One region of the Cobetia sp. 2AS genome, then DNA from elsewhere that is predicted to be linked to it. Evidence: predicted binding sites of a transcription regulator. Region 1 holds the regulator's gene; each other region holds the start of a gene.
What was found. Region 1 encodes sigma-54, which starts transcription at its own class of promoters, with help from an activator protein. Its sites were predicted from a motif close to TGGCACNNNNNTTGCTNT; they were not measured.
Positions count from the first base shown of each region.

Region 1 (7,704 bases):
CGTGCCAGGCCTGCTGGCGCCGGGTCCGGTGGATGGCAGCGCCATCAGCCGTGACTATCCGGTGATGCTGGGGCTGACGCTGCTGCTGGCCGCGCTGCTCATCTGGCAGCGCCGTGGGCGCATCGGCCGCGGCCCAGGTGTTATCCTGCTCGCCTGCTATCTGGCCTACACGGCCTGGCTTGCCATCAGCCTGACTCGCTGACGGCAGCGTCTTCATCATCGTTTGCCACGCCGCCGCGCGGGATGACACGCCCTTTCCGCGCGGTTTGAGCCCTGGCCAACCACAGGCAACAATTCGATCATGACCGAGCCTTCCAGCACCCCGCACGCCACCGCGCCTGGCGCTTCTGCTTCAAGTCAATCCGCCGCCAGCCAGTCCGCCGCCGATGAGACTCCGGCCAGCCAGGCGGATTTTCGCGCCAGCGCCCGCCGCACCTTCGCCATTGAGGAAGCGGCCATCGCCGCGCTCGAAAGCCATCTCGATGACGACTTCGACCGCGCCTGTCAGCTGATGCTGGCCACCAAGGGCCGCGTCATCGTCACCGGCATGGGCAAATCCGGCCATGTCGCCAGCAAGATCGCCGCCACCCTGGCCAGCACCGGCACGCCGGCCTTCTTCGTCCACCCCGGTGAAGCCAGCCATGGCGACCTGGGCATGATCACGCCGGCCGATGTGGTGCTGGCGCTGTCCAACTCCGGAGAGACCGCCGAGGTCACGGCGCTGCTGCCGCTCTTGAAGCGCATGGGCACCCCGCTGGTCTCGATGACCGGCAAGCCCGGCTCGACCCTGGCGCGTGACGCCGATGCACATCTGGACACCAGCGTCGCCCAGGAAGCCTGCCCGCTGAATCTGGCACCGACCGCCTCGACCACCGCTGCGCTGGTGATGGGCGACGCCCTGGCGGTGGCACTGCTGGAGGCCCGCGGCTTCACTGCCGAGGAATTCGCGCTTTCCCATCCGGGCGGCAGCCTGGGCCGCCGCCTGCTGCTGCGGGTTCAGGACGTGATGCACCATGGCGACGCCCTGCCGCGCGTGGCACTCGGCAGCCCGCTGCGCGATGCGCTGCTCGAGATCACGCGTCAGGGCATGGGCTTCACCTGCGTGATCGATGATGACGACCACCTGGTCGGCGTCTATACCGATGGTGACCTGCGCCGCACCCTCGACCAGCACGGCGATCTGCGCGCGCTGAAGGTCGATGATGTCATGACCCGTGGCGGCAAGACCGTGCGCGCCAGCATGCTGGCCGCCGAAGCGGTGCGCATCATGGAAGAAAACCGCATCAGCGTTCTGGTAGTCTGTGACGAGGATGAGCACCCCATCGGAGCCATCCATATGCACGGCCTGCTGGCCAGCGGCGTGATCTGAACTCCCGCGGGCGATCGCTGTCTCTGTTCGACGGCAGACCGTCCCGGCAAGACGCTACCGCTCAACGCCCATCAGCGCCGTTCACAGGACAGCGTCAAGCATGCACGGAGTGCGAGGAGAAAGACCATGAGCGACACGAATTCCCTGAGCGAAGAATATCCGCAGGACATCATCGACCGCGCACGCCGCGTGCGTCTGCTGGCGCTGGATGTCGATGGCGTGCTCACCGACAACCGCCTGCACTACGATGCCAACGGCGTCGAGACCAAATCCTTCCACGTCCAGGATGGCCATGGCCTCAAGCTGGTGCTGCGCAGTGGCGTTCGCGTCGCGCTGATCACCGGCCGCAGCTCGCCGATGGTCGAGCGTCGCGCCAAGGAACTGGGCATTCAGGATGTCATCCAGGGCCGTGAAGACAAGCTGGTCGCGTTGACCGACCTGTGCCGCGAGCACGGGATCGAGCTGGAAGAAGTCGCCTATTGTGGCGATGACCTGCCGGACCGCGAGGCCATTCGTCGTGTCGGTCTCGGCGTCAGCGTGCCCAACGCCATGGCCTACGTGATGAGCGAGGCCAACTGGGTCACCTCACGCCAGGGCGGCGATGGCGCCGTGCGCGAGCTCTGTGATCTGCTGCTCAAGGCACAGGGCCACTGGGCCTCGGTGCTGGACACCTACCTGCAGGAGTCGCGTCCCTGATGTTACGTCTGCCCCGCCCTTCTCCGCGTCTCTGGCTGATGCTGCTGTTGCTGCTCGTCGGTGGCGTGCTGGCGCTGATCGAGCAGCGCAACAGCCTGGAATCGACCGTCAACGTCGAGGTCGACAGCAGTGAGCCGGATTACTATCTCGACGGGGCAGACATGACACGCTTCGATGGGCGCGGCGTGGCGATCCAGTCCATGACCTCGCCGCATATCGAGCACACGCCAGGCGATGACGTGACCCGGGCGCAGACCCCGAAGATTCGCACCAACGACAGTGAAGACCGCCGCTGGTATGCCACGGGTGACAGTGGCGTGTTGAGTGCCGGCGGCGACACCTTCACCCTCGAGGGCAATGCCAGACTGCGCCAGCCCGATGACCGCTGGACCCTCGATACCGATGTCCTGCACTACAGCCGTGACCAGAATCGCGCTTGGAGTGACGTGCCGGTCGTGATCACCCAGAATGGCCAGCATGTCGAAAGCGACAGCTTCAGCGCCGACCTCTCACAGGATTCCGCCGTGCTGCAGGGCCGTGTTCGCAGCGTCCTGCAACCCGGCACAGGCCAGAGCGAGGCCAGCAAGGAAGCCGAGCGCATCGACTCGGCCACCGACAGCACCACCTCCGATGATGGGCGCGTCAACAGCACCTTCGAGGCAGCGCCTGCCAGCGGTGAATGAACCCGCCGGGCTGGCCGTCACGCCATGACCCGCGCCGCAACACCTTCTTCTCTGCCGCTCGATGGCATCATTGCTCGGGCGGCGACCCCGTCATGCCAAGGAGCCACCATGACTTCCACGACTCGCAAGCCCTTGACGGCCTGTCGCCAGACCCTCAACAGCGGTGTCATGGCGCTCTGCCTGGCACTGGGTATGTCCACCTTCGCCCCGGCCGCCATGGCGCTGGACAGCGATGCCAGCCAGCCGATCAACATCGCCGCGGACGCCCTGTCGCTCGATGACAAGGCCGGCACCGCCACCTACACCGGCCAGGTGGAAATGCGCCAGGGCAGCATGAAACTCGATGCCAGCCGCGTCGATATCAGTCGCGCCGGCAGCGGCGAGATCTCGCTGGTCAAGGCCACCGGCAAGCGTGCCTACCTGGAACAGCAACCCGCACCCGACGAGAAGCTGGTCAAGGGCTGGGCCGACACCATCCGCTACCATGCGCTGGAGCGCCGCGTGGAGCTGGTCGGCAATGCGCGTCTCGAGAAAGGCGATGACACCTTCGAAGGCGGCTACGTGGAGTACTTCCTCGACAAGCGCCAGGTGAACGCCAACAACAGCAAGACGGCACAGCAGACCGAAGGCGGTCGCGTGCACATGACCCTGACGCCGCGCGGCACCAATGCCAGCAAGGAAAACTGAGTCATGACTGCTGCTACTCCGCGTACGCTGAGCGCTCGCCATCTGGCCAAGGCCTACAAGGGCCGCAAGGTGGTCAAGGACATCTCGCTGGAGATCCGCCAAGGCGACATCGTCGGCCTGCTGGGCCCCAACGGCGCCGGCAAGACGACCTCGTTCTACATGATCGTCGGACTGGTGCGCGCCGATGCCGGCAACGTCTCCATCGATGACAAGGACCTCTCCGCTGCCGCCATGCATCAGCGTGCACGCGCCGGCATCGGCTATCTGCCGCAGGAAGCGTCGATCTTCCGCAAGCTGTCGGTGGCCGACAACATCATGGCGATTCTGGAGACCCGCAAGGACCTGGATCGCAATGGCCGCAAGGCACGCCTTGAAGAGTTGCTCGAGGAATTCAGCATCACGCACATCCGCGCCAGCGCCGGTATGAGCCTGTCCGGTGGTGAGCGTCGACGGGTCGAGATCGCCCGGGCGCTTGCCACCGAGCCGGACTTCGTACTGCTCGATGAGCCCTTTGCCGGCGTCGACCCCATCTCGGTGGGCGAGATCAAGAGCATCGTGCGCCAACTGCGCGATCGTGGCATCGGTGTGCTGATCACCGACCACAACGTGCGCGAGACACTCGATATCTGTGACACCGCCTATATCGTCGGCGATGGCCAGATCATCGCCCACGGTGACGCGGACTCCATCCTGGCCAACCAGCAGGTGCGCGACGTCTACCTGGGTCACGAGTTCACGCTCTAGGGTCAGCGGCTGCGCTGAGTCCTCGCGAGGCAAAAGCTTCAAAAGCCGCTGCGTGATTTTATCGCGTAGCGGCTTTTTCATGTCTGACATCAGACGCATGCATGACGTCCATACCACCTTGGTGGAAACATGGCATGCAAGTTGCTTGAATATTCACGACAACCACTTGTCAGTGCCCCGAGTCACGGTATAGCGTAGTAAGCACGTTCCTTTGCCGTGAATTGACTGACTCCATGAAACCCACCCTGCAACTCCGCCTCGGCACCTCGCTGACCATGACGCCGCAGCTCCAGCAAGCGATCCAGCTGCTGCAGCTGTCGACGCTCGACCTGCGTCAGGAGATTCAGCAAGCCCTCGAGTCCAACCCCATGTTGGAGCTCGACGAGGACTACGAGTCGCTGGATGTCGTCGAGACACAGGATTCGAGCGAGATCTCCACTGCCGACTCCTCGAGCGAGATTCCCGAGGAATACCCCCTCGACAGTGACTGGTCGGACCTCTACCAGGACCACGCCGGTAGCCTGACCAGCTCCGGCAGTGGCAGCGGGAGCGAGGAAGGGCCGGACTTCGATCGCAATACCAGCGTCGAGAGCCTGCAGGACCACCTGCGCTGGCAGCTGGCGATGACCGACCTCGATGGCCGTGAACGCCAGATGGCGGAGAGCCTGATCGATGCCGTCGACGGTGCCGGCTATCTGAGCCTGTCTCTCGATGAGCTGGTCGATGGCCTGCGTGGCCAGGGCCTGCCCGGCCTCAAGGCCTCCGAGCTCGAGCAGGTATTGCTGCGTCTGCAGCAGTTCGACCCGACCGGCGTCTTTGCCCGTGATCTGCGCGAATGCCTGCTGCTGCAACTGGCGCTGCTGCCGGATGATCTGCCGCTGCTGGCGCAGGCGCGCCGCCTGGTACGCCAATTCCTCGAGGCACTGGGCAACGATGATCGCAAGCTGCTCAAGCGGCGCCTGAGCCTTGACGATGACGAGCTGGACCACGTCATCCGCCTGGTGCGCGCGCTCGATCCGCGTCCGGCATCCGCCTGGGGCGAGCCCGCCAGCGATTACGTGATCCCTGATCTGCTGGTGCGCCATACCCGGCATGGCTGGCAGGTCGAGCTCAACCCGGAAGCGCTGCCCAAGCTGCGCATCCAGCCGGAATACGCCGCACTGATCAAGCGTGCCGACAAGTCCGCCGACAACACCTTTCTCAAGGACAACCTGCAGGAAGCGCGCTGGCTGATGAAGAGCCTGTCATCACGCAATGACACCCTGCTCAAGGTCGGCCGCGAGATCATGGCACGCCAGATCGACTTCCTCGAGCAAGGCGAGGAAGGCATGAAGCCGCTGATTCTGGCCAACATCGCCGAAGTGGTCGAGATGCACGAATCGACCATCTCGCGGGTCACGACCCAGAAGTACATCCACACCCCGCGCGGCGTCTTCGAGCTCAAGTTCTTCTTCTCGAGCCAGGTCGGTGGCAGCGGCAATGGCGACGCTCACTCAAGCACCGCCATTCGTGCCCGCATCCGCAAGCTGATCGCGGAAGAGCCGGCCCGCAAGCCTCTCTCCGACTCGCGGCTGGTCGATCTGCTCGCCAGCGATGGCATCGAGGTCGCACGTCGTACCGTGGCCAAGTATCGCGAAGCGATGGGCATCCCCTCCTCCAGCGAGCGCAAGCGTCTGGCCTGACCCGTCACCTGCGGCTGCCATGCCCTGCTTTCACCTCCACAATGGCAGCCGCCGCCAACCTCAAGCGCTGGATTTTCCGCTCATCAGCCTCTGACTTCGCGGGCAGCGGTACGCCTGTCGCGTTCCCTGTCATCCCGGCAACCGCTCGCCAATTGCCCGTCATGGCACATGACGGCGCGCAGGATGACGGTAAAAAACCGCCGTTACGGCAGCGTCATTCACCGTCAATCGCATGTTTTTAAAGTCACTTTTGCGCGTATTGCACCTGGATGACACCCGGTGAACCTCCCGGAACGCCGCTTGCTCCACGCAATCGGAGCGCCTGAAAGGTGACGTACATGCAGGGATTGGCGACGAAAACCCGCCTTCTTGCGCGTCTTTCACGCACCACCCACCAGACGTGCCCTTGAAGTCCACTCCGATACCCCTCACTGAGTTGAAGACAAGCACTGAGCCACGATGCAGCGCAGCGTTGATCTTTGCGCAAAGCTTGGGCATTGTCGGTACAGACGCTCACGACATCTGACGCCACTGGCAAGGGTGCGAAAACATCGCCAGACGGTGGCCGTCAAGCCTGTTGCAGAGCGTCCGATCAGGGTTTGCTCGTAGTCAAAAAGGGTTACAATTGAATGGCAACCCGCTGGATAAAGGAGCGTGTCCATGCAAGTGAATATCACCGGGCATCATGTGGAACTTACCGATCCTCTCCGCGATTACGTCAACGAGAAGCTCGCTCGCCTCGAACGGCATTACGACAACATCACCAATGTTCAGGTGACTCTGTCGATCGAGAAGGAGCGCCAGCAGGCTGCCTGCACCTTGCATGCGGCAGGCGCTGACCTCCACGCCCTGGCAGAAGACCCCAACATGTACGCTGCCATCGACGCGCTCGCCGACAAGCTGGATCGCCAGCTGGTCAAACACAAGGAAAAGTCCCAGGCTCGCTCTCAGGGCACCGGGACCCGTTGACCTTCCGCCATGACACTTGATCAGATCCTTCCCCCCGAGCGCACGCTTTACGGTGTCCCCGGGGGGAGCAAGAAGCGGGTGCTTGAATTCTTCAGCACCTTCATCGCACAGAACATTCCCAGCCTGGATAGCCAGGAAGTCTTCTCGCGCCTGATCGGGCGCGAAAGACTGGGGTCGACCGGCATTGGCCACGGCGTGGCCGTGCCCCATGCACGCAGCCCGCATTGCAAGACGCCAATCGCTGCGTTTCTGAAGCTCGGTGAACCCATCGACTTCGATGCCATCGACGGAGAACCCATCGATCTGCTGTTCGTGCTGCTGGTGCCTGAGGAAGCGGATGAGACCCATCTGACGCTGCTCGGGCAGGTCGCGGAATTGCTCAATTCCCCGACCAATCGCTCGGCCCTGCGCCAAGCAGACAGCCAGCGTGCACTCTTTGAGGCATTGACCCAAGCCATCGCCGAATTACCGGCGCGCTGAATGACAGGCCCGGACATCGTCCGGGCTTTCGTCTTGCTGGCCTTCCATCGGCCGACGTACAGCGCACTGATAGCGGGCAGCCTTCTGCCCCACCCCTGCATTCTTTCGACGTTGACCTCGCCCTTGGAGAGCACTTCATGAAGATCGTGATCATCAGCGGCCGCTCCGGCTCCGGGAAATCCATCGCTCTCCAGGCGCTGGAAGATATTGGCTACTATGCCATCGACAATCTGCCCGGCATGCTGCTGGCGCCACTGGTCGATCAGCTCGAAAAGGACAGCCCGGCGCGTCGGCGCATCGCGGTCTCCATCGATGCCCGCAACCTGCCGGAAGCCTTGACCCGCTTCCCCGAATTGCTCGACAACGTCCGCCAGAGCGGCATGGACGTGCAGGT
Region 1 covers NZ_JARWKQ010000001.1:128,730-136,433, reverse strand. Annotated here, with positions in the region: gene QD356_RS00595 (calcium/sodium antiporter) at 1-202, shown strand, start outside; gene QD356_RS00590 (KpsF/GutQ family sugar-phosphate isomerase) at 302-1,369, shown strand; gene QD356_RS00585 (HAD hydrolase family protein) at 1,496-2,065, shown strand; gene lptC (LPS export ABC transporter periplasmic protein LptC) at 2,065-2,748, shown strand; gene lptA (lipopolysaccharide transport periplasmic protein LptA) at 2,857-3,435, shown strand; gene lptB (LPS export ABC transporter ATP-binding protein) at 3,439-4,179, shown strand; gene QD356_RS00565 (RNA polymerase factor sigma-54) at 4,413-5,861, shown strand; gene raiA (ribosome-associated translation inhibitor RaiA) at 6,522-6,830, shown strand; gene QD356_RS00555 (PTS sugar transporter subunit IIA) at 6,840-7,310, shown strand; gene rapZ (RNase adapter RapZ) at 7,448-7,704, shown strand, end outside.

Region 2 (7,704 bases), on a different contig from region 1:
ACATCATCCGCGTGCGCAGCAACATGCGCGGCGAACAGGTACACCTCTATCGGGTGCAGATGCCGCGCGAGATGATCCGCGAGCTGTTGCTGGCCTACGTCGACGAAGCCGAGACATTGCGCACTCAGCCACGCTTCTACAACACCGCCACCAGCAACTGCACCACCCTCGTCTACGCGATGATGACGCGCCTGACTGACGGTCTGCCGCTGGACTACCGTCTGCTGCTCTCCGGCTATCTGCCGGAATATGTCGCGGACCAGAACGCCCTGAGTGACGCTGCGCCCTTCGCGGAACTCAAGGCCAGCAGCCTGATCAATCCCGCCGCCATCGCCGCCGATGAGCATCCGGACGGCGACTTCTCACGCCTGATTCGTGAGGGCATCCCCGGCGCGGACAGACCCTCCTACTGAGCCCGAGCAGGGCTGACATCCTGATCCGCCGACATCAGGCGCTGCGCTGCTGGGCACTGGCGCCCGGGCGAGCCGGGTCCCTGCCCATCATGCGGTCCAGCTGGCGATAGCCGATGGCCTCCATCAGCTGCGGCCGCTGCACGCCGTCCTGGTCGATCAGATCACTGAGTGTCAGCGCGACACGCAGCACCCGGTGATAGGCGCGCGCCGAGAGATTGAGGCGTGACAGCACACCGGCCAACCACTGGCGCTCGCCGTCTTCCAGCTGACAGGCGGCTTCCAGCGCATGGGTATCCAGATGAGCATTCAGGCCGCCGCGTGCCAATTGGCGCGCGCGAGCGGCCAGCACTCGTTCGCGCACGCCGGCCGAGGCCTCGCCGGGGGTGGCGGATGTCAGCTCCTCGGCGGGCAGGCCCGGCACCTCGACCTGCAGGTCGATGCGGTCCAGCAACGGGCCGGACAGACGCGCCTGATAGCGCTGGATCTGCGCCGGGGTGCAGCTGCAATTGCGACGACTGTCACCGAGGTAGCCGCAGGGGCAGGGGTTCATCGCCGCCACCAGCTGGAAGCGCGCCGGGAAACGGCGTTGATGGCTGGCGCGCGAGATCAGGATACGGCCACTCTCCAGCGGCTCACGCATCACTTCCAGCACGCCACGGTCAAACTCCGCCAGCTCATCCAGAAACAGCACACCATGATGCGCCAGCGACACCTCGCCCGGACGCGGCTTGGAGCCACCTCCCACCAGCGCGACCCCACTGGCCGTGTGGTGCGGGGCGCGGAATGGCCGCTGCCCCCAGCGCTCCATGATCGGCAGACCACATACCGAGCGCACCGCCGCGACTTCCAGCGCTTCCCCTTCGCCCAGTGGCGGCAAGATGCCGGATAGGCGACTGGCCAGCATCGTCTTGCCGGTGCCCGGCGGACCAGCGAACAGCAGGTTGTGGCCGCCGGCCGCGGCGATCTCCAATGCCCTGCGTGCCTGATGCTGGCCACGCACCTCGCTCAGGTCGGGCTCCGGCAGGCGCGCCTGGGGAATGATCGAACACACATGCGGCGTGAGGCGCTCGCGCCCCAGCAGGTGAGCCACCAACTCCAGCAGATGCCCCACCGCCAGTACTTCCAACTCCTCGGCGAGCGCCGCCTCGTCGGCATTGCCGCGCGGCACCACCAACGTCCGCCCCGCCTTGCGACAGCAGAGTGCGGCTGGCAGCACGCCGGTCACGGCACGGATGCTGCCATCCAGCGCCAGCTCGCCGAGGCACTCCATCGCTGCCACGGCCTCTTCCGGTATCTGCCCTGAGGCGACCAGAATCCCCAGCGCGATGGGCAGATCGAAGCGTCCGCCTTCCTTGGGGAGGTCCGCTGGCGCCAGATTGAGGGTGATGCGCCGCGCCGGAAACTCGAACCCGGCATTGAGCAGCGCACTGCGCACCCGCTCGCGACTCTCCTTCACCGCCGCTTCCGGCAAGCCGACGATGGACAGCCCCGGCAAACCGTTGGAAAGGTGTACCTCCACCTGAACTTCCGGTGCTTCGAGACCAAGTGACGCGCGCGTGCGCAACATTGCCAATGACATGAGCCTTCCCTGCGTGATGCCGCCTCTCAGTTGCACGGCGCAATCGGAGCAGGCACTGGCCTGCCATGAGCATGAAGGCACACACCGCTGCCAACCCTCCCAGCATGGCAAACCTCATACTCCCCAGAAGGCGAGCGCCTCAACGCTCGGGCGCTCGACAATTGCCGCAAGGCTTCGCATACCCCCACGACACTGCCATGCGCCGCCTGGAAATACGTGTTCAGGTGACGATTCTGTCGCCTATAACGTAAATTTCTTTACGCCTCAGGCTCACGCAATTACTGGATACGTAACAAAAAGACAGGCTGTGGATAAGATTACATAATCATTGCGTGTGGACGTTTTTTGAGCGCTCAAAACTTCATCATTCAAGGCACTGATACCATCGATGATCAAGCGAGCCAACGTAAGACCAGGACACCCACAGCCCGACCTCAACTCACAAGCACCAACCAACAGAAATTAAACTCAATAACTGCAGGCAGGGTGCTTGGACGATCGACTCAGTCGAGTGATGAAAGCCATGTCAGAGATCAGATTTAGCCAGAGGGGCTCATGAGGCGCCTGGCGGAGAGGAGTCAGAGAAGGTGCATGCGCTGCGTTCGAGGACTTTGCACGAGCATCGGGTCGTTGATGCCGGGGATTGGCGCCTGAGGACCTGGCGCTGGGTGACGGCTCACGGCTGCCTGGTGATTGAGAGCGTCTGGTGCCCTGCATCTGCGGCTGCGACTGCCATTCCAGCTTCACGCGCCGCGACGCGCCTGGGTGCTGACGCTGCGGGTCGCTCGCCAGCATTGCCGACAAACGCTCGCGGCGAATTAAAAGTAGCGGTTTTGGCAGCACTTTCCACGCAAAAGCGCCTGTTTTGGCGCATTCCAGCGCCGCCAGTCGCCACATGGGCATGGTGTGAGGCCGACTCGATACCTGCCTGCACCAAGAAAGTGCTCATACAGGGCCGATAGCGCCCTCGAGAGAGCCACAAGAGTGCCGCCAGACGGGGACTGCTGTATATTTGATCGGTTGTCCCGGCTTCGCCGGGATGACCGCCAAGCTGTCTCACGGAACGCCGCCGCTGCGCGGCAGAGAATCGTCCAACCCACGGAAAGGGCCAGCCATTCAGGACGACTTCGGCTTGTTTCAGGAGCACTACCCATGCAAGACATGCTTGCCCCACTGGCATCCCTGGCGGATGTGATCGGCATGCTAGGCACCGCTCTGGTCGTCGGCGCCTTCTTCCTGCTGCAGATCGGCAGACTCGATGCCCGCAGCCTGACCTACAACCTGATGAATCTGAGCGGAGCGATCCTGCTGTTGATCAGCCTGTGCATCAATTTCAACCTCGCCAGCTTCGTGATCGAGATCTTCTGGATCATCGCCTCAGTGGTAGGTCTGGTGCGCTGGATGCTGGGCACTCGTCCCCAGACTGCCTGAGGCCGCCCCTCAGAATCAGCGGCGCCCATGACGCAAAAAACCGCCACGCCCCGAAAGGGCGTGGCGGTTTTGGTTCAGCCGTCACCTGACGGAATCAGGCGTCGCGCTGGCGCTCGATCTCCGCGGCGTGACTGGCGGCTTCACGCTTCGCTACCGCGGCTTCCCCCTCGTCATCCACTGGTGTGGCGGGCTCGGCAGCCGGTGCATTGCCCGCTACCAGCCCCTGCTTTTCCAGCAGTGCCTCGAGGGCGATGACCTGCTTTTCCAACGACTCGACGCGGCTGCGCGTACGCGTCAGCACATCCATCATGATGTCGAAGTCTTCACGCGAGACCAGTTCCATGCGGTCGAAGGCACCGCGCATCACCCCTTGCACGGACTTCTGCAGCTCTTCCGGGCCATGCGAGGCATCCTGCAGGCGCTCACCGATCTGCTGGGCCATACGCCCGATGACGTCATTCTTGAACATGCTGCACCTCAGCCGTTGCGGGCCGGCGGCCGCGTCGTGCGGACTGCCGGTCAGAAAATGATGACACCCCTGTACATGGGGCCGTCGTGTCCTGCTGCAAGGATACGCAACCCTGGAGTCGGGTGCATGCCCCGCATCGTCCTGCACCAGACAATCCTCATCGGCAGGCACACACCTGCACCACATTAGCACTTGCCCCCACACCCAAAGGCGCAGAAACAGCACCATTACGGTGCATGCCAGGTGACCTTCGGATTCAGCCATCTTTGCACAGGCCAAAAGACTGTCAGCCATCCTGCGATAACCAGATGAGTTACAAGGATTTTCAGCCGCATGGCACATCTCGTGCGATGCACTTGTCAGGAACAGGCCGCCAGCTCATCTGACTGGCCATGCTTAACAAGAATGATCATTCCGGTAGCGAACGGGGGCAGCACATGAAACTGATCACCGCCATCATCAAACCCTTCAAGTTGGACGACGTGCGAGAAGCACTGGCCGACAACGGCGTGCAGGGGATTACCGTCACCGAAGTGAAGGGCTTCGGACGTCAGAAGGGGCACACCGAGCTGTATCGCGGTGCCGAGTACGTCGTCGACTTCCTTCCCAAGGTCAAGATTGAAGTGGCTGTCGATGACAGCAGTGTGGAATCGGTACTGGACGCCATCACCCAGGCGGCCAACAGCGGCAAGATCGGCGACGGCAAGCTGTTCGTCACTCCGCTGGACGATGTCATCCGTATCCGCACCGGTGAACGCGGCGCCGACGCTGTCTGAGCCCCGCGCACAATAACAAGGAGAACCCCGCATGAACGAGATCATCGAGGTCAAGTACGCACTTGATACCTTCTACTTCCTGGTCTGTGGCGCCCTGGTGCTATGGATGGCAGCCGGCTTTGCCATGCTCGAGGCCGGTCTGGTCCGCGCCAAGAACACCACCGAGATCCTGACCAAGAACGTGGCGCTGTTCGCCATCGCCTGCACCATGTACATGGTCGTCGGTTACCACATCATGTACTCGAGCGCCGAAGGCGGCTTCCTGCCGAGCCTGGGCTTCCTGATCGGTGCCGAGAATACCGCTGAGGAAGCGCTCGCTTCCGGTGGCGACATCTACTACAGCGCACGTTCCGACTTCTTCTTCCAGGTGGTGTTCGTGGCTACCGCCATGTCCATCGTCTCCGGTGCGGTCGCCGAGCGCATGAAGCTGTGGGCCTTCCTGGCCTTCGCCGTGGTCATGACCGGTGTCATCTATCCGGTGCAGGGTTACTGGACCTGGGGTGGCGGCTTCCTGAGCGCAGCGGGCTTCAGCGACTTCGCCGGTTCCGGCATCGTGCACATGGCCGGCGCTTCCGCCGCACTGGCAGGCGTGCTGCTGCTGGGCGCTCGCAAGGGCAAGTACGGCAAGAATGGCGAGATCAATGCCATCCCGGGCGCCAACCTGCCGCTGGCCACGCTGGGTACCTTCATCCTGTGGCTGGGATGGTTGGGCTTCAACGGCGGCTCCGAGCTGGTGCTGTCCAACATCGATGAGGCCAACGCGGTCGCTCAGGTCTTCGTCAACACCAATGCCGCCGCCTGTGGTGGTGTCATCGCCGCGCTGATCCTCGCCCGTCTGTGGTTCCGCAAGGCTGACCTGACCATGGCCCTCAACGGCGCGCTGGCTGGCCTGGTCGCCATCACTGCGGGTCCGCTGGCACCGAGCGTCGGTGCTGCCACCCTGATCGGCGCCATCGGCGGTCTGCTGGTCGTGTTCTCCATCGTCGGTCTCGACAAGCTGAAGATCGATGATCCGGTCGGCGCCATCTCCGTGCACGGTGTGGTCGGTCTCTGGGGTCTGCTGGCCGTGCCGCTGACCAATGACGATGCCACCTTCTCCGCACAGCTGCTGGGCGCCGCCTCCATCTTCGCCTGGGTGTTCATCGCAAGCTTCGTGGTGTGGCTGATCATCAAGGCCGTCATGGGGATTCGCGTCAGCGAGGAAGAAGAGTACGAAGGTGTGGATCTGGCCGAATGTGGCATGGAGGCCTATCCGGAATTCACCTCCAGCCGCAAGTAAGCCTGGACGCGACAGCACCTGCAGCATCAAGACTCCCGCCACCTGGCGGGAGTCTTTTTTCCTGACTGGATAAGCGGTGTATGCTTGAGTCAGAGACCGGCGTGACGAGCAGGCCTCGTTACCCGCACCATCACCCAAGGAGAGACACGATGAAACTGGTCACTGCCATCATCAAGCCATTCAAGCTCGACGACGTGCGCGAATCCCTGTCGGAGATTGGCGTGCAGGGTATCACCGTGACCGAGGTCAAGGGATTCGGCCGCCAGAAGGGCCACACCGAGCTGTATCGGGGTGCCGAGTACGTGGTCGACTTCCTTCCCAAGGTGAAGCTGGAAGTCGCGGTGGATGACGCCATGATCGATTCCGTGATCGAGGCGATCACCAATGTCGCCAATACCGGCAAGATCGGCGACGGCAAGATCTTCGTCTCGCCGCTGGAGCAGGTCATTCGCATCCGTACCGGCGAGACCGGCAAGGACGCCGTCTGAGCCTCTGGCGCAAGCCCCTGGCACTGACGTGCTGCCCCGACGGGTGACATGAGCACACAAAAAAACCGCAGGCCATCGGCCTGCGGTTTTTTCGTTTCAGCACTTGTCGCTCATGCGTGATGCTCGCGGATCACTTCTCGACAAAGGCACGCTCGATCACGTAGTCACCCGGCACGCCCATCTTCGGCGAGATGGCGAAGCCACGCGCATCCAGCATGGCGCTGATGTCGTCGAGCATCGCCGGGCTGCCGCAGATCATGGCGCGGTCGCGCTTCGGGTCCAGCGGCGGCAGGCCGATGTCCTCGAACAGCTTGCCGTTCTCGACCAGATCCGTGATGCGGCCCTGGTTGCGGAACTCCTCGCGCGTCACGGTCGGGTAGTAGATCAGCTTCTCGGCGATCTCTTCGCCCAGATACTCGTGCTTGGGCAGCTCTTCCGCGATCATGTCGGCATAGGCCAGCTCGGAGACATGGCGCACGCCGTGCATCAGGATGATCTTGTCATAGCGCTCATAGGTTTCCGGATCCTGGATGACGCTCAGGAACGGCGCCAGACCGGTGCCGGTGGAGAACAGGTAAAGGTTCTCGCCCGGCAGCAGGTCGTCCAGTACCAGCGTGCCTGTCGGCTTGCGAGAGACCATGATCTGATCGCCCGGCTGCAGGTGCTGCAGGCGTGAGGTCAGCGGGCCGTCCTGCACCTTGATGGAGAAGAACTCGAGGTGCTCCTCGTAGTTCGGGCTGGCGATCGAGTAGGCGCGCATCAGCGGCTTGCCTTCGACTTCCAGGCCGATCATCACGAACTGGCCGTTCTTGAAGCGCAGGCTGTCTTCACGCTGAGTGCGGAAGCTGAACAGCGAATCGTTCCAGTGATGGACGTCGATGACTTCGGTTGTGGTCAGACTGCTCACCTGATGGCCTCCCGGGGCGTGGCCCCTCGAATTCGATATTCTCTATTGGCATAAACAAATAACAGCTTATGACCCAATGAACTATGCAGCGATTGTAGTCACTGCAGGGTTATGCGTTAAATGGCTTATCTGGATATAGGTTATCTAGTTTACCAATATTGGTTGCGAATGAATCGCATTTCAACCTCGATCGTGCAGGGTCCGCCCGCTCTGACGGCGAATCCTGCGTTGCGTTCACTTTCGCCTCCTCATCTCTGCCCCTTCACTGCATGCCCCGGGAGGTCGAATGCGCTACAGCCTTCGCCAGCTGGCCGTCTTCGTGGCGGTCGCGCGGCATGACAATGTCTCGCTTGCCGCCGACA
Region 2 covers NZ_JARWKQ010000005.1:230,035-237,738, reverse strand. Annotated here, with positions in the region: gene QD356_RS14335 (DUF4105 domain-containing protein) at 1-413, shown strand, start outside; gene QD356_RS14330 (YifB family Mg chelatase-like AAA ATPase) at 448-1,992, opposite strand; gene QD356_RS14325 (hypothetical protein) at 3,145-3,423, shown strand; gene QD356_RS14320 (accessory factor UbiK family protein) at 3,518-3,892, opposite strand; gene QD356_RS14315 (P-II family nitrogen regulator) at 4,330-4,668, shown strand; gene QD356_RS14310 (ammonium transporter) at 4,700-5,947, shown strand; gene glnK (P-II family nitrogen regulator) at 6,097-6,435, shown strand; gene QD356_RS14300 (ferredoxin--NADP reductase) at 6,566-7,342, opposite strand; gene QD356_RS14295 (LysR family transcriptional regulator) at 7,629-7,704, shown strand, end outside.
Region 2: a site for sigma-54 is predicted at 4,227-4,244, ahead of QD356_RS14315 (P-II family nitrogen regulator). Genes of this name have one in related genera too.

Region 3 (7,704 bases), on a different contig from region 1:
AGCAACTTGCATGCGTGTGGTGCCGTGCATTGCGGCGGTGAAGCTGCGGGATTCACGTCAATGCTGTTTCCATGGTGTTGCCGGTTCTGAGTGCCGGTTCTGAGTGCCGGCGACCTGTGCCTTGCACCGGGCTTGATGACCGGTTTCATGACCAGCGTGATGAGCGGCTTCGCACGAGCTGTCAGTACGCTTGCAACGATCCAATTCGGGAGACCACCCCGAGATCGAAAACGCCTGTGCGGCACGGACAGCATTTCGCTATCTGCAAGTCATTGATATTAATGACATCGATTCAGATAGAGCCTCTGGACGCGCAGCGGCACCGCTGCGGTAGCCGAGCGGTATCCAGCAGCACATCACTGATGAGAGGTGGCATTCCTCATACCCGGTATGGGGGTGGGCCCATCTCGGTATGCGCCAATCCTGGTGTGTCATTGGCACTGATAGTCTGAGGCAGATAACAAGAACGTCTTGATGATTATCCCGTCACGAATGTCGGCGCCATTTTCGTGAAGTGCGCTGCAGGAAATGCACGGCGTGAAATATGCAGCGACTCGGCCACCGCCTGATATGGGATTTCGTGACATGCCAACTGACCGTTGGCCATTTTGTTTAATTAACGATAATTAATAAATGATATTTGGCGGGAATCGAATCCTGTCGTGACGAAAATCATGCTTTGAGTTGAGTCACATTCGAGCTGGCTCATACGGTGTGCTGAGAGGTGAGTCTGGCGGGCAAGAGAGGGCGTTGCTCAAAAAGGCTATCTCGCCTGGGGAGCCGGTATCAGATGCTGGCATCCGTGGCAGGCGTTAGTGGCCACGCTCTGCTATGCTCTGCGCCCGCGCGTAAGCCCGTTCGGCTCGTGCCTGTTCATCGATTGAAGGAATGTCCCCGTGACTGACGCCACCGCCACCCCTGCCTTTGCCTCTCTGGCGCTGGCGCCCGAGCTGCTCGACAACCTCGCCACGCTCGAATATCACACCATGACGCCGATTCAGGCGCAGAGCCTGCCGCCGATGCTGCAAGGCCGCGATGTCATCGCCCAGGGCCAGACCGGCTCCGGCAAGACCGCTGCCTTCGGCCTGGGGCTGCTGTCACGCCTCAAGGTCTCGCGCTTCCGTGTGCAGTCACTAGTGCTGTGTCCGACACGTGAGCTGGCCGATCAGGTTGCCGGCGAGATCCGTCGTCTGGCGCGCGGCCTGCACAACGTCAAGGTGCTGACTCTGTGCGGCGGCGCGCCCTTCGGCCCGCAGCTGGGCTCGCTGGAACACGGCGCGCACATCATCGTCGGCACGCCGGGGCGCGTGGATGAGCACCTGCGCAAGGGCAGCCTGAGCCTGGTCGAGCTCAATACCCTGGTGCTGGATGAAGCCGACCGCATGCTCGACATGGGCTTTGCCGAGGTGCTGGATGCCATCGTCGCCGAGACCCCGGAGGAGCGTCAGACGCTGCTGTTCAGCGCGACCTTCGCCGATGGCGTGCGTCCGATCGCCGAGCGCATGCTGCGTGATCCGGTCAGCATCGAGGTGGCCTCCACCCACGATGACAGCAGCATCCGTCAGCTGTTCCACCGTGTCGCCGATGACGAGGCGCGCTTCGAGGCGCTGCGTATCCTGTTGCTCAAGTACCGCCCGGAATCCAGCGTGGTGTTCTGCAACACCAAGCGTCAGGCGCAGGAAGTCAGCGATGCGCTCAATGAGCATGGCTTCAGTGCCATGGCGCTGCACGGTGACCTCGAACAGCGCGAGCGCGACCAGACACTGGTGATGTTCGCCAACAAGAGCACCTCGATTCTGGTGGCTACCGATGTCGCGGCGCGCGGGCTGGATATCGAAGCGCTGGATGCGGTGTTCAACTACGAGATCGCGCGTGATCTCGATGCCCACGTGCACCGTGTCGGGCGTACCGGCCGCGCCGGCAGCTCCGGTATCGCCTGCACGCTTTACACCGAGAAGGAAGACTATCGCCTGACCAAGCTGGGTGAATTCCTCGAGCAGACGCTGGAAGCCGAGCCGCTGCCCTCGAAAAGCATGCTGACGCGCGAGCCGTTCCATGCGCGCATGGCGACGCTGCAGATCGACGGTGGCAAGAAGGACAAGCTGCGTCCCGGCGACATCCTCGGCGCGCTGACCGGTGACGGCGGCCTGGAAGGCAGCAAGATCGGCAAGATCAAGGTACTGGCGCGGACCACCTTCCTCGCCGTGGAGCGTGATGTCGCCAAGTCGGCACTCACCCAGCTGATGAATGGCAAGCTCAAGGGGCGCTCCTTCCGCGCGCGTCGTCTCAAGAGCTGAGGCGGGCAGCGTCGGTGACGCGCCTGACCGGTAGCGGCGAGAAGCCTGAGAGGGACTGAACCAGGCTTTTCATCTGCCATGCGACCTTGATATCACCCCAAGCGATGCCCGCCACCACGGCGGGCATCGTGCTTTTTGAGCAGCAGATTGACGCTCGCAGCCGCTGCGGGCGGTGGCTAAGCTTGAGGTAACGTCCCTGACCATCAGGGCGCTGATTCGGTACCTCGTGATGACTGCCAACGCCGTCGATAATCTTCGCATCCGTGAAGAACGTCTCATTGATCATGAGCGCATCTACCGCATTCATGAGTCCGTCTTTGCCGGCCATCGTGAAGCGCGCCTGGGTGACAGATTGCGTCGAGGCAATCTGGCGCAGATCTCGCTGGTGGCCGAGCGTGTCACCGACCCGGAGACCGGCCGTCACCTCAGTGAAGGCGAGGGCGGCCTGCTGGGGCATGTGATGGTGTCGCGCGTGGAGCTTTCCGGCTACCCGGACCGCGTGCTGATGGCGTTGGCGCCGCTGGCGGTGCTGCCCCAGCATCAGCGTCACGGCATCGGCAAGCGGCTGGTGATCTCGGCGGTCAAGCGCTGCCGGCTGCTGGGGGCGGGGGCCGTGGTGGCGGCAGGCCATGCGGATTTCTATACCCACCTGGGCTTTCATCCGGCGTGTCATTACGGGCTCTACTGCCATCATGACGACGTGCCGGGTTCCTTCGTCGCCTTCGAGCTGCTGCCGGACTATCTGGAGGGGCTGGGCGGTGAAGTGCAGTTTCCCGATACCTTCTCTGAGCTGGGTATCTGAGCAGCCCTGAGCGATTGGTTTTGATCAGCAACAGGCAACTCGGCGTTGCGTGACCCTTGAAACAGCAAGGCTCCCGCTCCATGTCATGGGTAACACCACGTGACAGCCTGCGCGTGATGGCAGCTGTCGCGTCATTCCGACCGATGATTTAAGGAGAGACATCATGAAGCTCAAGACTCTGGGTAGTTCGCTGATGATTGCCATGCTCGGTCTCGGTGGCCTGTCGCTCGCCGGTTGCGAGGACGAAGGCCCGATGGAGAAGGCCGGTGAGAAGATGGACAACGCCGTCGAGGAAGCCGGTGATAGCGTCGAGAACGCCACCGATAGCTGAGGCTCGGCTGCCAGCGCTGCGATGAGTCGCCGCTGACCTGAGCTGTCATCAGACACAAGAAGGCCCCGCCTCCCATGAGGCGGGGCCTTCTTGTGTCTGGCTCGGGGAGAAAGCAATCCGCTTATGCCGAGGCGGGCTGCTGCTCGCTCTGCTGCTTGCGGTCCGCGACGGCGGCGTCGTAGGCGCGGCTTTCCTCGGCTTCAGTGGCGGCGCTGAAGCGCACCAGCAGCGCGAACAGCGAGATCACGATCACGCCCATGCCCAGGTACATCAGGCCTTCCTGGTAGGTCAGCTCTTCACTGCGGAACAGGAAGCCCGCGGCGACCGCGCCCGCGTTGCCGCCCGCGCCGACGATGCCGGCGACCGCGCCGAGTGCCTTGCGATTGACGAAGGGCACGATACCGAAGGTCGCGCCTTCCGCCATCTGCACGAAGAGGCTGAAGACCAGCATGATGCCGATGGCGACTGCGAGGGTTTCCATCTGGGCGAAGCCGACCAGCGCCACGCCTTCACACAGCAGCGCGATGAACAGCCAGCGCACGCGGCCCTTGAGGCCGGACTGGCGCGCGAACAGGTCGGAGAACACGCCGCCCAGGGTGCGGGCGAACAGGTTCATCAGGCCGAACAGGCCCGCGATGAGACCAGCGGTGGCGAGATCGAGATCGAAGTGGTCGAAGAAGTAGATGGCGGCGACGTTGTTGATGGTCAGCTCGACCCCGAAACAGGCGCCATAGACGAGGAACAGGGCCCAGACGCGAATGTCGCGTGCCGCCGCGCCGAAGGTGGCGCGCATGCTGTATTCCTTCTCGGCCTTGGGCAGCTCACCACGCTCACGCAGCTCGCTGAAGTTGCCGTCCGGCGCATCCTGGGTGAAGAAGTAGTAGGCGATACCGGTCAGGAACAGCACGATGCCCGGCACGACCATCGCCAGACGCCAGCCCAGGGTCTGCTCGACGCCCAGCATCAGCAGGCCGGCCATCACCAGCGGCATCAGCATCTGAGTGGTGCCGCCGCCCAGGTTGCCCCAGCCCGCGGTGGTGGCGTTGGCGGTGCCGACCACGTTGGGTCCGAACATCACGGAGGTGTGGTACTGGGTGATGACGAAGGAGGCGCCGATGGCACCGATGGCCAGACGGGCCAGGAAGAAGGATTCGAAGCTGTCGGCGAAGCCGATGCACATCACCGGCAGCGAGCCGAGGCACAAGAGCCAGGTGTAGGCCTTGCGTGGCCCGATGCGATCACACAGCACGCCGATGGCGAGGCGCACGATCACCGTGATGGCGACGGAGGCGATGATGGTGTTGCCGATCTGGGTCTTGGTCAGGCCAAGGTCGTCACGCACCACGGCCATCAGCGGCGCGATGCCGAACCAGCCGAAGAAGCAGACGTGGAAGGCGAACCACGACATGTGGAAGGCGCGCATTTGCGGGGTGTTGAAGCTGAACAGCCGAATGCGGCTGGCCTTGTTGCGGATATCCATGAGTGGGCTCCTGATTCAGCGTCGGTGCCGGGCACGAAGTCAGGTGTGCTCGGCGAGTGGTCGAACGGCTGTGAATGAACGACAGCAAGGGCGCCTCGTCATTGAGGGGCCTGGTTCGACGCACTCGTACTCCGAAGAGCCTGGTCCACGTCATGGATAGCGATGGCAGCAGTCGGTGATGCCATGGTTGCCGGCAGCAGAGCGTCTGTGCGGCAAGTGACAGGAACAAAGCAAGTAGCGCGCCAGTTGCGGGGGTGTGGGCGGGACAAGTCCCAGAAGATCAATGGCTTGGCGAGGGCAGTAGGTTGGCACGCGCAGGCGGTGTCTCGGGCTGGAGGCGCGCTCGATGCGCGCTGGCGGTGCGTCATCGAGGCGCGAGGTACCAGTCTGGCGCACGCGACTGGCGCTGGGAGGGTCGGGCAGGCGCGTGCCTCATTGCAGTGCAGCGACGCTTTCGGCTCGGCCGCTCTGAAGGCCTTTGGCCGCAAGGTTGCACCAGATTGCGGCACGAATCCTGCTTGGGTGTACGGCAAGTCTCATGCCCGACCCAAGGAAACCTGACATGCCCGTGACCGTGCTGATCGTCGATGTCCGCAGTGAGCGCTCCGCCGCGCTGGAGCAGGCGCTATTGAGCGCCGGCTTCGAGGTGGCGCTGCGCGTTGACGAGCACGAGGACCTGCACGCGCTGGTCGAGCAGCATCAGCCCGATGCGGTGATCATCGACGCCGACCTGCCCAGCCGCGACACCCTGGAGCATCTCGGCCAGCTGGGGCGACGCTATCCCAAGCCGATGATCATGCTGGCCAGTGAAGATGCCCCGGACCTCGTGCGTGAGGCGGCCGGCGCCGGTGTCTCGGCCTATGTGGTGGACCACGTCATGCCAGCGATGGTGCGCAGCATGGTCGAGGTCGCCATCACCAGCTTCGAGGCGCACCGTGCGCTCAAGGGGGAGCTCAACCGTACCCAGACCACATTGGTGCAGCGGCGCAGCGTCGATCGTGCCAAGGCCGTGGTGATGGAGACGCGTGGGCTCAGTGAAGATGCCGCCTACCAATACCTGCGCAAGACCGCCATGAACCGGCGCCTGGCCCTGCATGAGCTGGCCGATGAGCTGCTCAAGGCCGCGCGTCGGCGCTGAGCCGGTCGCCGTACTGTCCTTCTCTCTCGATCGTTCAAGAGGTGTGCGTGATGCCCACAGATGTACCCCTGAATGGCCATCAGCTGACGCTGGGCCTGATGCCACTCAATGATGCCGCGCCCTTCGTGGTCGCTGAGCAGTTGGGGCTTTTCCGCGAGGAGGGGCTGGCGGTGACACTCAAGTGGCAACCCTCGTGGGCGGCGTTGCGTGATGACCTGCAGACCGGCGTGCTGCAGGGCGCGCAGATGCTGGCACTGATGCCGCTGACCTCGACCCTGGGCCTGGATGGCCGCGCCACGCCGGTGATCAGTGCCATGACACTGAATCTGGGCGGCAACTCCATCACGCTGTCGCGCGCGCTGATGGCCACCCTCGGCGAGGACGGCCACGACCTCTCCAGCCCGTTGCAGGTCGCGAAGGCGCTGGCGGCGCATGTGCACCAGCGCAAACAGCGCGGCGAGCCGCTGCTCAAGCTGGCCAGCGTGCACCCGTTCTCCTCGCATCGTTATCTGTTGCGCTACTGGCTGGCGGCGGGCGGCATCAATCCGGACCGCGACGTCGAGATGCGCGCCGTGGCGCCGCCGCTGATGGCGGCGCAGCTGGCCAGCGGTGCGCTGGATGGCTTCTGTGTCGGTGAGCCCTGGAACAGTCTGGCGGCGGCGCAGGGCATGGGGCAGGTGGTGGCGGGCAGTCACGATATCTGGCGCTTCGGGCAGGAAAAGGTGCTGGGCGTGCGCGAGGACTGGGCGGAGCAGCATCCGCTGGCGCATCAGGCGCTGATTCGCGCGCTGCTCAATGCCTGCGCCTGGCTGGACCGCCCCGGCAATCGGGACAGGGCCGCCGAGTGGCTGCACGACGAGGGCATGCCGGAGGTGCCGATGAGCGTGGTGACGCGCGGGCTGGAAGACGTCGATGTCGAGCAGTCGGTGGAGGAGTTTCAGCAGCACAATCCCGGCTGGACCATCTTCCATCGCTACGCAGCCAACTTCCCGTGGCGTTCCCAGACGCGCTGGTACATCGCCCAGATGCAGCGCTGGGGGCATCTGCAGGGCTTCAATGACGAGGATCTCGAGGCGACGCTGACACGTTGTGTGCGCCCGGATCTTTACCGCACGGCGGCCCGCAAGCTGGGCATGGTGGTGCCGGTGGCGGATGAGCGCAGTGAAGGCACGCATCCGGTGCCCTGGTGGCTGAGCGGCGAGGCGGGCCAGGTGCCGATGCCGGCGGATGGCTTCATCGATGGTGCGGTCTTCGAGTGATGTCGCGGGCGCGGTCCTTGCCGATCCGCGCTGGCGCGGGATTGCACAGCACTTGCAGAGAAGTCGTCGTCCTTGCCGGATGGCAGGGCAAACCTGACGGCTCAGACATGTTGGCAGTGCGGTTGTGATATTCTCATCGCACTGCCAGCACCGCGTCAGGGGATCGCATGACCACTCGCAAGTCTCAGATTCGCAAGGATAATGTCGGCCGCATCCTGCTCGCCGCCGAAAAGATCTTCGCTCTCAAGGGCTATGTCGGCGCCAGCATGGTCGATATTGCCGCCGAGGTAGAGCTGCCCAAGTCCAATCTGCATTACTACTTCAGCACCAAGGAAGCGCTGTATCGGGCGGTGCTCGATGGCCTGCTGGCGCTGTGGAAGGAAGATGCGCTGTGCTT
Region 3 covers NZ_JARWKQ010000003.1:251,185-258,888, forward strand. Annotated here, with positions in the region: gene dbpA (ATP-dependent RNA helicase DbpA) at 897-2,297, shown strand; gene QD356_RS10995 (hypothetical protein) at 2,287-2,604, opposite strand; gene QD356_RS11000 (GNAT family N-acetyltransferase) at 2,650-3,099, shown strand; gene QD356_RS11005 (hypothetical protein) at 3,263-3,430, shown strand; gene QD356_RS11010 (NarK family nitrate/nitrite MFS transporter) at 3,552-4,910, opposite strand; gene QD356_RS11015 (ANTAR domain-containing protein) at 5,473-6,048, shown strand; gene QD356_RS11020 (CmpA/NrtA family ABC transporter substrate-binding protein) at 6,099-7,307, shown strand; gene QD356_RS11025 (TetR/AcrR family transcriptional regulator) at 7,475-7,704, shown strand, end outside.
Region 3: a site for sigma-54 is predicted at 5,138-5,155, ahead of QD356_RS11010 (NarK family nitrate/nitrite MFS transporter). Genes of this name have one in related genera too.

Region 4 (7,704 bases), 860 kb from region 1:
TTTTACGCAAAATCTCAAAATTACCAGCCCCCACCTGCTTGACCAATAGATCATTTCAGCCCTCCACCCGCTTGACTCAGCATGCCTTGAATAGGCAGAAAATCATCCACCTTCGAATCGACATTGCAACACGGCAATCTTCTTTTCTTTCCACATGGAAAACAAGCCAGATAACGCCATGGAAAGTCACCGCCACAACATCAAAAATATGCATATCAATCAACAGGTTACAAATAAACCACCCAAGACATGAGCCGATAAATCGCATCCTTGCGCCTGGTCTTTCCAAAGAGACACAACCCAAAACAATCTTACCACTAAAGTCTAAACATCCTCGTGATCGTGTACACTTCATACACTCAGAATCAATGCCTCACATTTGAGATGGCGCATAATTTCTGCGAGGATGCCTCACGTTCCGCGAGCAGTAGATTGCTCTAAAGGCAAGAAAAATACGGCTTCCGTGTTCAGGTTCAGCGAAATGTCAGGTGGCCAGTCAACTGGATTCTTTACCTTTCCAGGCCACCCAAGCGCTGGATAACGCTCATTATTATCGCGCTCCACTACATAGGAAAAAGCACCTGGTCAACACGAGATCCCGCAACTCGGGGTTCACGGAACATGACGTCTCATTACAGTCTCAACAGGAAATACCCATGACAAAACGCATTGCGATCATTGGCGCAGGGCCGAGTGGCCTGGCACAGCTGCGCGCCTTTCAATCTGCCGCTGACAAGGGTATCGATATTCCCGAAATAGTCTGTTATGAAAAACAGAGTGACTGGGGTGGCCTGTGGAATTACAGCTGGCGCACCGGTCTCGATCAGAATGGTGAGCCCGTCCACGGCAGCATGTACCGCTACCTGTGGTCCAACGGCCCCAAGGAATGTCTGGAGTTCGCGGATTATTCCTTCGAGGAGCACTTCGGCCATCCCATCGCCTCGTACCCGCCACGTGCGGTGGTCTTCGACTACATCAAGGGTCGAGTCGAGAAGGCAGGCGTGCGCAAGTACATCCGCTTCAACTGCCCGGTGCGCCACGTCAGCTTTGACGACACCCGCGAGCAGTTCACCGTCAGTGTCCATGACCTGCAGGCCGATGCGGTCATTCAGGAGCAGTTTGATCACGTCATCGTGGCATCGGGTCACTTCTCGACCCCCAACGTGCCGGAATTCCCGGGGTTCTCGCAGTTCAATGGCCGCATTCTGCACGCTCATGACTTCCGCGACGCGCTGGAATTCAAGGGCAAGGACCTGCTATTGATCGGCAGCAGCTACTCTGCCGAAGATATCGGTTCACAGTGCTACAAGTATGGCGCTCGCAGCATTACCACCAGCTATCGCACCGCCCCGATGGGCTTTGCCTGGCCGGACAACTGGGAAGAGAAGCCGCTGTTGCTGAAAGTGGACCGCGACACGGCCTATTTCCGCGATGGCAGCAGCAAGAAGATCGATGCCATCATCCTGTGTACCGGCTACCTCCACCACTTCCCCTTCCTGGATGAGCCACTGCGCCTCAAGACGGGCAATCGCATGTGGCCGCTCGGTCTCTACAAGGGCGCTGCCTGGGAAGAGAATCCGCGCATGTTCTACCTCGGCATGCAGGACCAGTGGTACACCTTCAACATGTTCGATGCCCAGGCATGGTGGGTGCGTGACGTGATTCTCGGTGAGATCGCGCTGCCCAGCCGCGAGGCGATGCAGGCGGATAGTCAGGCATGGCGTGACAGGGAAGAGACGTTGGACAGTGATGAATCAATGATCCTCTTCCAGGGCGATTACGTGAAGTCACTGATCTCGGAGACAGATTATCCGAGCTTCGATATCGACGGCGTCAATCGCACCTTCCTCGAGTGGGAGCACCACAAGCACGAGAACATCATGACCTTCCGTGACTACTCCTACCGCTCGCTGATGACCGGCACCATGGCCCCGCGCCATCACACGCCCTGGCTCGACGCGATGGATGATTCGCTGGAAGCCTTCCTGGCGCAGCCCGACAGGAGCGTCAGACAAGCAGGCGGCGAGACAGCCACCGCCGAGCAGCTCGCGACTGACGACGCCTGAGCAGGCCGTCTCAGTCAGCAGCCGTCTGAACGAGCAAGCCGTCTGAGACGACGAGCTTCCTGATCTGTCAGGCAACGAAGCCGCCGAGTCGTGACACGACTCGGCGGCTTCGTTCTATCAATTCACACGTGCAACAGCTCACTCGTGCAGCAGCTCACACGTGCATGAGTGAACCAGAGCATGAGTGAATCAGAGCAAGCGTGCGCAAAGGCCTGAAACTTGCGGTAGGCCCTGCTCAGGCTCTATACCGCTTCGCGACTGTCGCTGCTTGGCACATCGCAAAGTGATGTCAGCGCCTGCGGCTGCGCGATGACCCGCTCCGGTGCCATGCTGGCCAGCCGCTCGGGGCTCTGCCACCCCCAGCTGACGGCAGCGGCACGACACCCTGCCTCGTGCGCGGCGCGAATGTCGCTGACGGCGTCGCCCACCATCCAGCTGCGCTCCACCGCCACTTGCGGCGCTGCCAACAGACCCGCCAGCTTGGCCCCCTTGCTGCCCGCGATCTCACCGCCCAGCACCTGTGACACGCAGTCCGACAGGCCGGCGGCGGCCAGCGTGGCACGAATCATCTCGCTGTGATTGGCCGACAGCACCATGACGTCGCCCTGTTCGGCGAGTGCCGACAAGGCCTCGCGCATGCCGGTGAAGACCGCCGGCGGCGTCGCCTGGCGGGTATAGGCAAAGACATGCGCGGCAAAGCGCGCGACGGCCTCGCCCGTGAAGCCCTGCCCACGCGCCATCTCCTCGAAGGTCACGTTGTCCAGCGACTCCCAGCTATTGCGTTCCAGCACGATCGTCCGCCCTTCCAGACGCGCCGCATGCGCGCAGGCTTTGAGACACAGTGTCAGGCTGTCGGCAATCACACCATCAAAATCAAAGACATATAACGCTTTGTTCATTCTTTTGCTGCCTCAGCTGCCTGCAAGGTGTTGCTCAACGGCTCGCGCTCGCGAGTCGGAATCCGCTCATCGCGCTGCAGAGCGATCAATTCATCGAGCGCCTCCAGCGACTGGGCGGCCTCGAGCGTGTCGTGGAAGAAATAGCGGCGACTGTCATCCATGTAGAGGTGCAGGTGATTGACGATCTGCTCCTGGCCTATCATCAGCACGCCATAGGCCGGCGGCTCATGACTGCCGGCGAGACAATCCGCTGCTGAGACCAGATCCAGCCCGACCTGGTGATTGACGCCCGGCAGGGTCGAGAACGAGAGCCCCCGCCAGACACCGCTGGCCGGACGATGCACATGCCCGAACAGCAAGTGCTCGACATTGCCATGCCGCTGGATCACGTCATGCAGCGCCTGTGAATTCTGCAAGCGGATGTCGTCCATGTAACGGATGCCGAGGACCATGGGCGGATGATGCAGCGCCAGCAGGATACGGCGATCATGATGCGCAGCCAGACAGGCATCCAGCCACGCCAGGCGGGACTCACACAGCAGACCGCCATGCTCCCCCGCGACCGCCGAATCGAGCATCACCAGCACGCAATCATCAGCGCCGGGGCCGAAGGCATGCGCATACTGCACGAAGCCTCCGTCATCGCAGGGCAGCTCCGGGAAGGCGGCCTGCAGAGCCTCACGCGCATCATGATTACCCATGCCGAGGAAATACGGCATCGACAGTTCTTCCAGTACCTCACGCAGCGCCTGGAAGGCGGCCGGTTCACCGCGATCGGTCAGGTCACCGCTGATGATCACGCCCTGAGCATCGCCGTGGTGCAGATTGATATCAGCGACGGCAGCCGCCAGCCGTGCACGTGGGTCCAGCCCGTAAAGTCGCTTGTCAGGAGCGACCAGATGGGTGTCGGTCAGATGGATCAGTTTCATGCTATCGCGCGTTCCATGAGGGCCACCTTGAGGGGCCGCCATTATCAAGCTCTCAGGTGACGACTGCGTGACGCACGCCACACTCTCTTCGCGCAAAGCCAATCGGGTGCATGCCACCTATCAAAAACGCCGCAGCGCTGAGCGCTGCGGCGTTTGATGTGCCGGTCTTGATGCCCGGAGGGTCACGGCGTCTTCTTGCTCTCGAAGGACGCTTTCTCGTGGCGCAGGATGTTGGCGCTCAGCGCAATGCAGACGCCAGCGGCGACCAGCAGGCACACCGCCACGGCACCAGAGTTGCTGAAGAAGAAGGCGTAGTTGCCAGCGTGTACCACAGTATCGACAGTTTCCATTGCAAGACTCCTTACGAAAGCGGATATCGGTTGGGTCTACCAGTACTGCAATAACGGGGCCAGTCAGCGCTTATCTCGACATCATCTTGACAGACCGGCCCCTTCACAATGTGTGCCGGGGGCTCAGCTACCAAGGCTCAGCTGATGTCAGGACGCTTGTCCATCGGCGCCGCGACCACCCCACCGGAACGTGCCGGCACGCTGGAGCTCGTCTCGGAGGACAGGCTTTCCGGATAGGCCTTGGCCGGGACTTCGAACAGGTCCAGCCCCAGTACCTCGACATGCGGCGGCACGCGCAGCAGGTTGAACTTCTTGAGCAGATAGGCCACGCCCCAGCCCGGAATGAAGCCTGTCAGTGCCATCACCACCGCACCTGTCAGCTGGCCGGTGAAGGAAACGTCCGGCACGCCTTCGCCGACATTCGGGAAGCCAGCCGCGAAGATACCCACCAGTACCACGCCGTAGAAGCCGCAGAAGCCATGCACCGCGAAGGCGCCGACGGAGTCATCCAGGCCACGCTTCTCGAGCAGTGCGCCGATCTTCGGCATCAGGGCGCCACCGGTGACCGCCAGCACGAAGGCCAGCCCCGGGTTGTAGAGATCCAGCCCCGCCGCGACGGTGATGATGCCGCCCAGCGCACCGGACATGGTCCAGAAGGGATCACGCGAGGACAGATAGGCACCGATCACGCCGCCACCGAAGCCCATCAGGGTATTGAAGGCGAAGGCAGAAAGGTTGGTGCGATTGCCATAGATGGTGGTCCAGCCGATGTCACCGGTGTTGAAGATGATGCAGCCGCCGAGGAAGCCGAAGAAACCGACGATGATCAGCATCAGGCCGATCAACGTCATCGGCATGTTGTGCGGCGCGATCACCTGCGGCTTGCCATCGTCACTGTACTTGCCGATGCGCGCGCCCAGATTGAGCAGCACGCCCAGCGCGAAGAAGCCGGCCACGGCGTGCACCACACCGGCGGCGCCGACATCGTGGTAGCCCAGCTTGTGCAGCATCCAGCCATCCGGATGCCAGCCCCAGGCGCCCGCCATGATCCAGACACCGGCGCCGAGAATCACCGCCAGAATCAGGAAGGCCCCCAGGCGAATGCGTTCGATCACCGCCCCCGAGAGGATGGAGCCGGTAGTCGCGCCGAACAGGGCAAAGGCGGCGAAGAAGATGCCGGTGCCCATGTCATCGGCGTCCGGACGCATGCTCGCGCTCCACGGCAGAGCGGCGGACGCCTCGATGGGGATCAGCCCGTTGGGGAAGGCGTTGTAGATCCACCAGCCCACGAAGTAGAAGGCGGGGATGATCGAGGCCAGCGTCAGCACGTTCTTCATGCCGGATGCCAACGCATTCTTGGAACGCGAGGCACCGATCTCATAGGCCAGAAAGCCTGCATGGATCAGGAACATGATGGCGGTACACCACCAATAGAACACCTCGATGTTCATCGCCTGATGCATATCCAATATGCTTTGCAACGTCTTTTCATCCATCGTCTTTTCTCCTTTACCGGAGCCTGTGGATCAGCGCGCTTCACTGTGCAAGCGGCACTGCCCGTCCGGGGGTTGTTGTTGTTTTTCAAGGGGACCTGCTGGATAAAGCAAGCGACATGCCAGATGACCCTCATTGGCCACCCTCAGCAATTTGTTGTTTTTACTGCATCATTCTTGAAACCGAGGGCTCCTCTTCAGATATGAAGCCCATGGAGCCTTCCCTGCGAGGAGGATGGGCGTTATTGAGGCATGCCGGCTACGGCATGCACCGTGAGATGACTTGCAGGGCGCTGCATATACGCAGGTCATTGCTCGCGACTCACCTCTCATGCTTGCCCGCCTTGCAGTGAGATCAGCTACGCACCTTGAGGCGCTCCGGGTCATGGAAGGGCAATGTCACCACCTCGGCGGCGAGGCGCTTCTGATGGCCATCCAGCTGGCCGATCTCAAGCTGGGTTCCCGGGCTTGCGAAGTCCGGTGCCAGGCGGCACATCGCGATGGAGCGATCGAGCAGCGGCGACTGGGTGGCACTGGTGACCACGCCCACCGGATAGCGGCCGTGGTAGACGAGATCGCCATGGCTGACCAACTCGCTGCTGTGCATCTTCAGGCCCATCACGCGATGCCGTGATTCCGGCGCCTCGCGTTGCAGCGCTGCCCGCCCGACGAAGTCCTCTTCCTTGCTCTTCATCGGCACGGTGAAGCCGATGCCCGCCTCATAGGGGGAGGTCTGCGGGCAGAATTCATGACCGGCGAAGATCAGCCCCGCCTCGATTCTCAGCATGTCGAGGGCATCCAGTCCCAGCGGCGCGATGCCATGGGGCTCACCCGCCGCCCAGATCGCCTCCCACACGGCCGGGGCGTCCTTGGGATGACACCAGATTTCATAACCGAGCTCGCCGGTATAGCCGGTACGCGACACCATCAGCGGAATGCCATCCGGCCCCGACAGACGACCGATCATGAAGCGGAACCAGCCCAGCCCCTGAACGTCTGGCTGGGTACGCGCATTCCAGATCAGCGGCGCCAGCACCTCGCGGCTCTTCGGCCCCTGCAGCGCGATGTTGTGCAGCTGATGAGTGGAGTCACGCACCGTGACGCGATAGCCCTGGCGCTGGGCAAGCTCCCTGAGCCACTGGCCGCTGGCCGGGTCACCGCAGATCCAGCGGAAGGTCTGCTCGCCCATGCGGAACAAGGTGCCGTCATCGAGCATGCCGCCGGTTTCCTGACACATGGCCGAGTACACCACCTCGCCGATGGAGAGCCGTCGTACATTGCGGGTCAATGCGTATTGCAGCAGGCGTTCGGCATCGGGACCGGCGACCTCGAACTTGCGCAGCGCCGAGAGATCCATCATCGCGACCCGCTCGCGGCAGGCCAGATATTCGGCCCGCGCACCCCACCCTTCGTAATGCGTGGCCAGCCAGTAGCCGTGGTAGTCGATGAACTGCTTGGTCAAGGCGGAGGTGCAGGGATGAAAGGCAGTGGGCAGTGTCATGCGCGGCAATTCCTCGGGCCGATTGCGATAGGCGATCCCACGGGGGAAATCATGTTCAGCGGCGTAGATGCGCACCTGGATATCGGTCGGCACCCAGCCATTGGCGGCGTCGATGTCATCCGGACAGGCCGATGAGGCGCAGATGAGGTCACGGTCGGCGCGCAGCAGCACATAGTCGCCGGGGCGCGACCAGGGCTCATCCACCGCCAGGGTGCCGCAGGGCTCTACATAGGCATTGAAGAAGAAGTTGATCGCCGGCCAGCTGGCACGCTGTTGAATGCCATGCGACGCCGACAGGGCGTTGTTGAAGTTGATCGTGCAGCTATCGTGGCCGAAGTAGCCGTGGTGTTCGTAATACTGCGGCGAACAGGCGAGCATGAAGCTGTCATGGCGCCCCACCGTGTCCTGCACCACTTCCAGCATCGGATGCAGATACTGATCGAAGAACACCGAATAGAGCCCCGGA
Region 4 covers NZ_JARWKQ010000001.1:985,193-992,896, reverse strand. Annotated here, with positions in the region: gene QD356_RS04195 (NAD(P)/FAD-dependent oxidoreductase) at 657-2,066, shown strand; gene QD356_RS04190 (HAD family hydrolase) at 2,309-2,965, opposite strand; gene QD356_RS04185 (phosphodiesterase) at 2,962-3,894, opposite strand; gene QD356_RS04180 (hypothetical protein) at 4,077-4,244, opposite strand; gene QD356_RS04175 (ammonium transporter) at 4,382-5,740, opposite strand; gene QD356_RS04170 (aminomethyltransferase family protein) at 6,093-7,704, opposite strand, start outside.
Region 4: a site for sigma-54 is predicted at 5,845-5,862, ahead of QD356_RS04175 (ammonium transporter). Genes of this name have one in related genera too.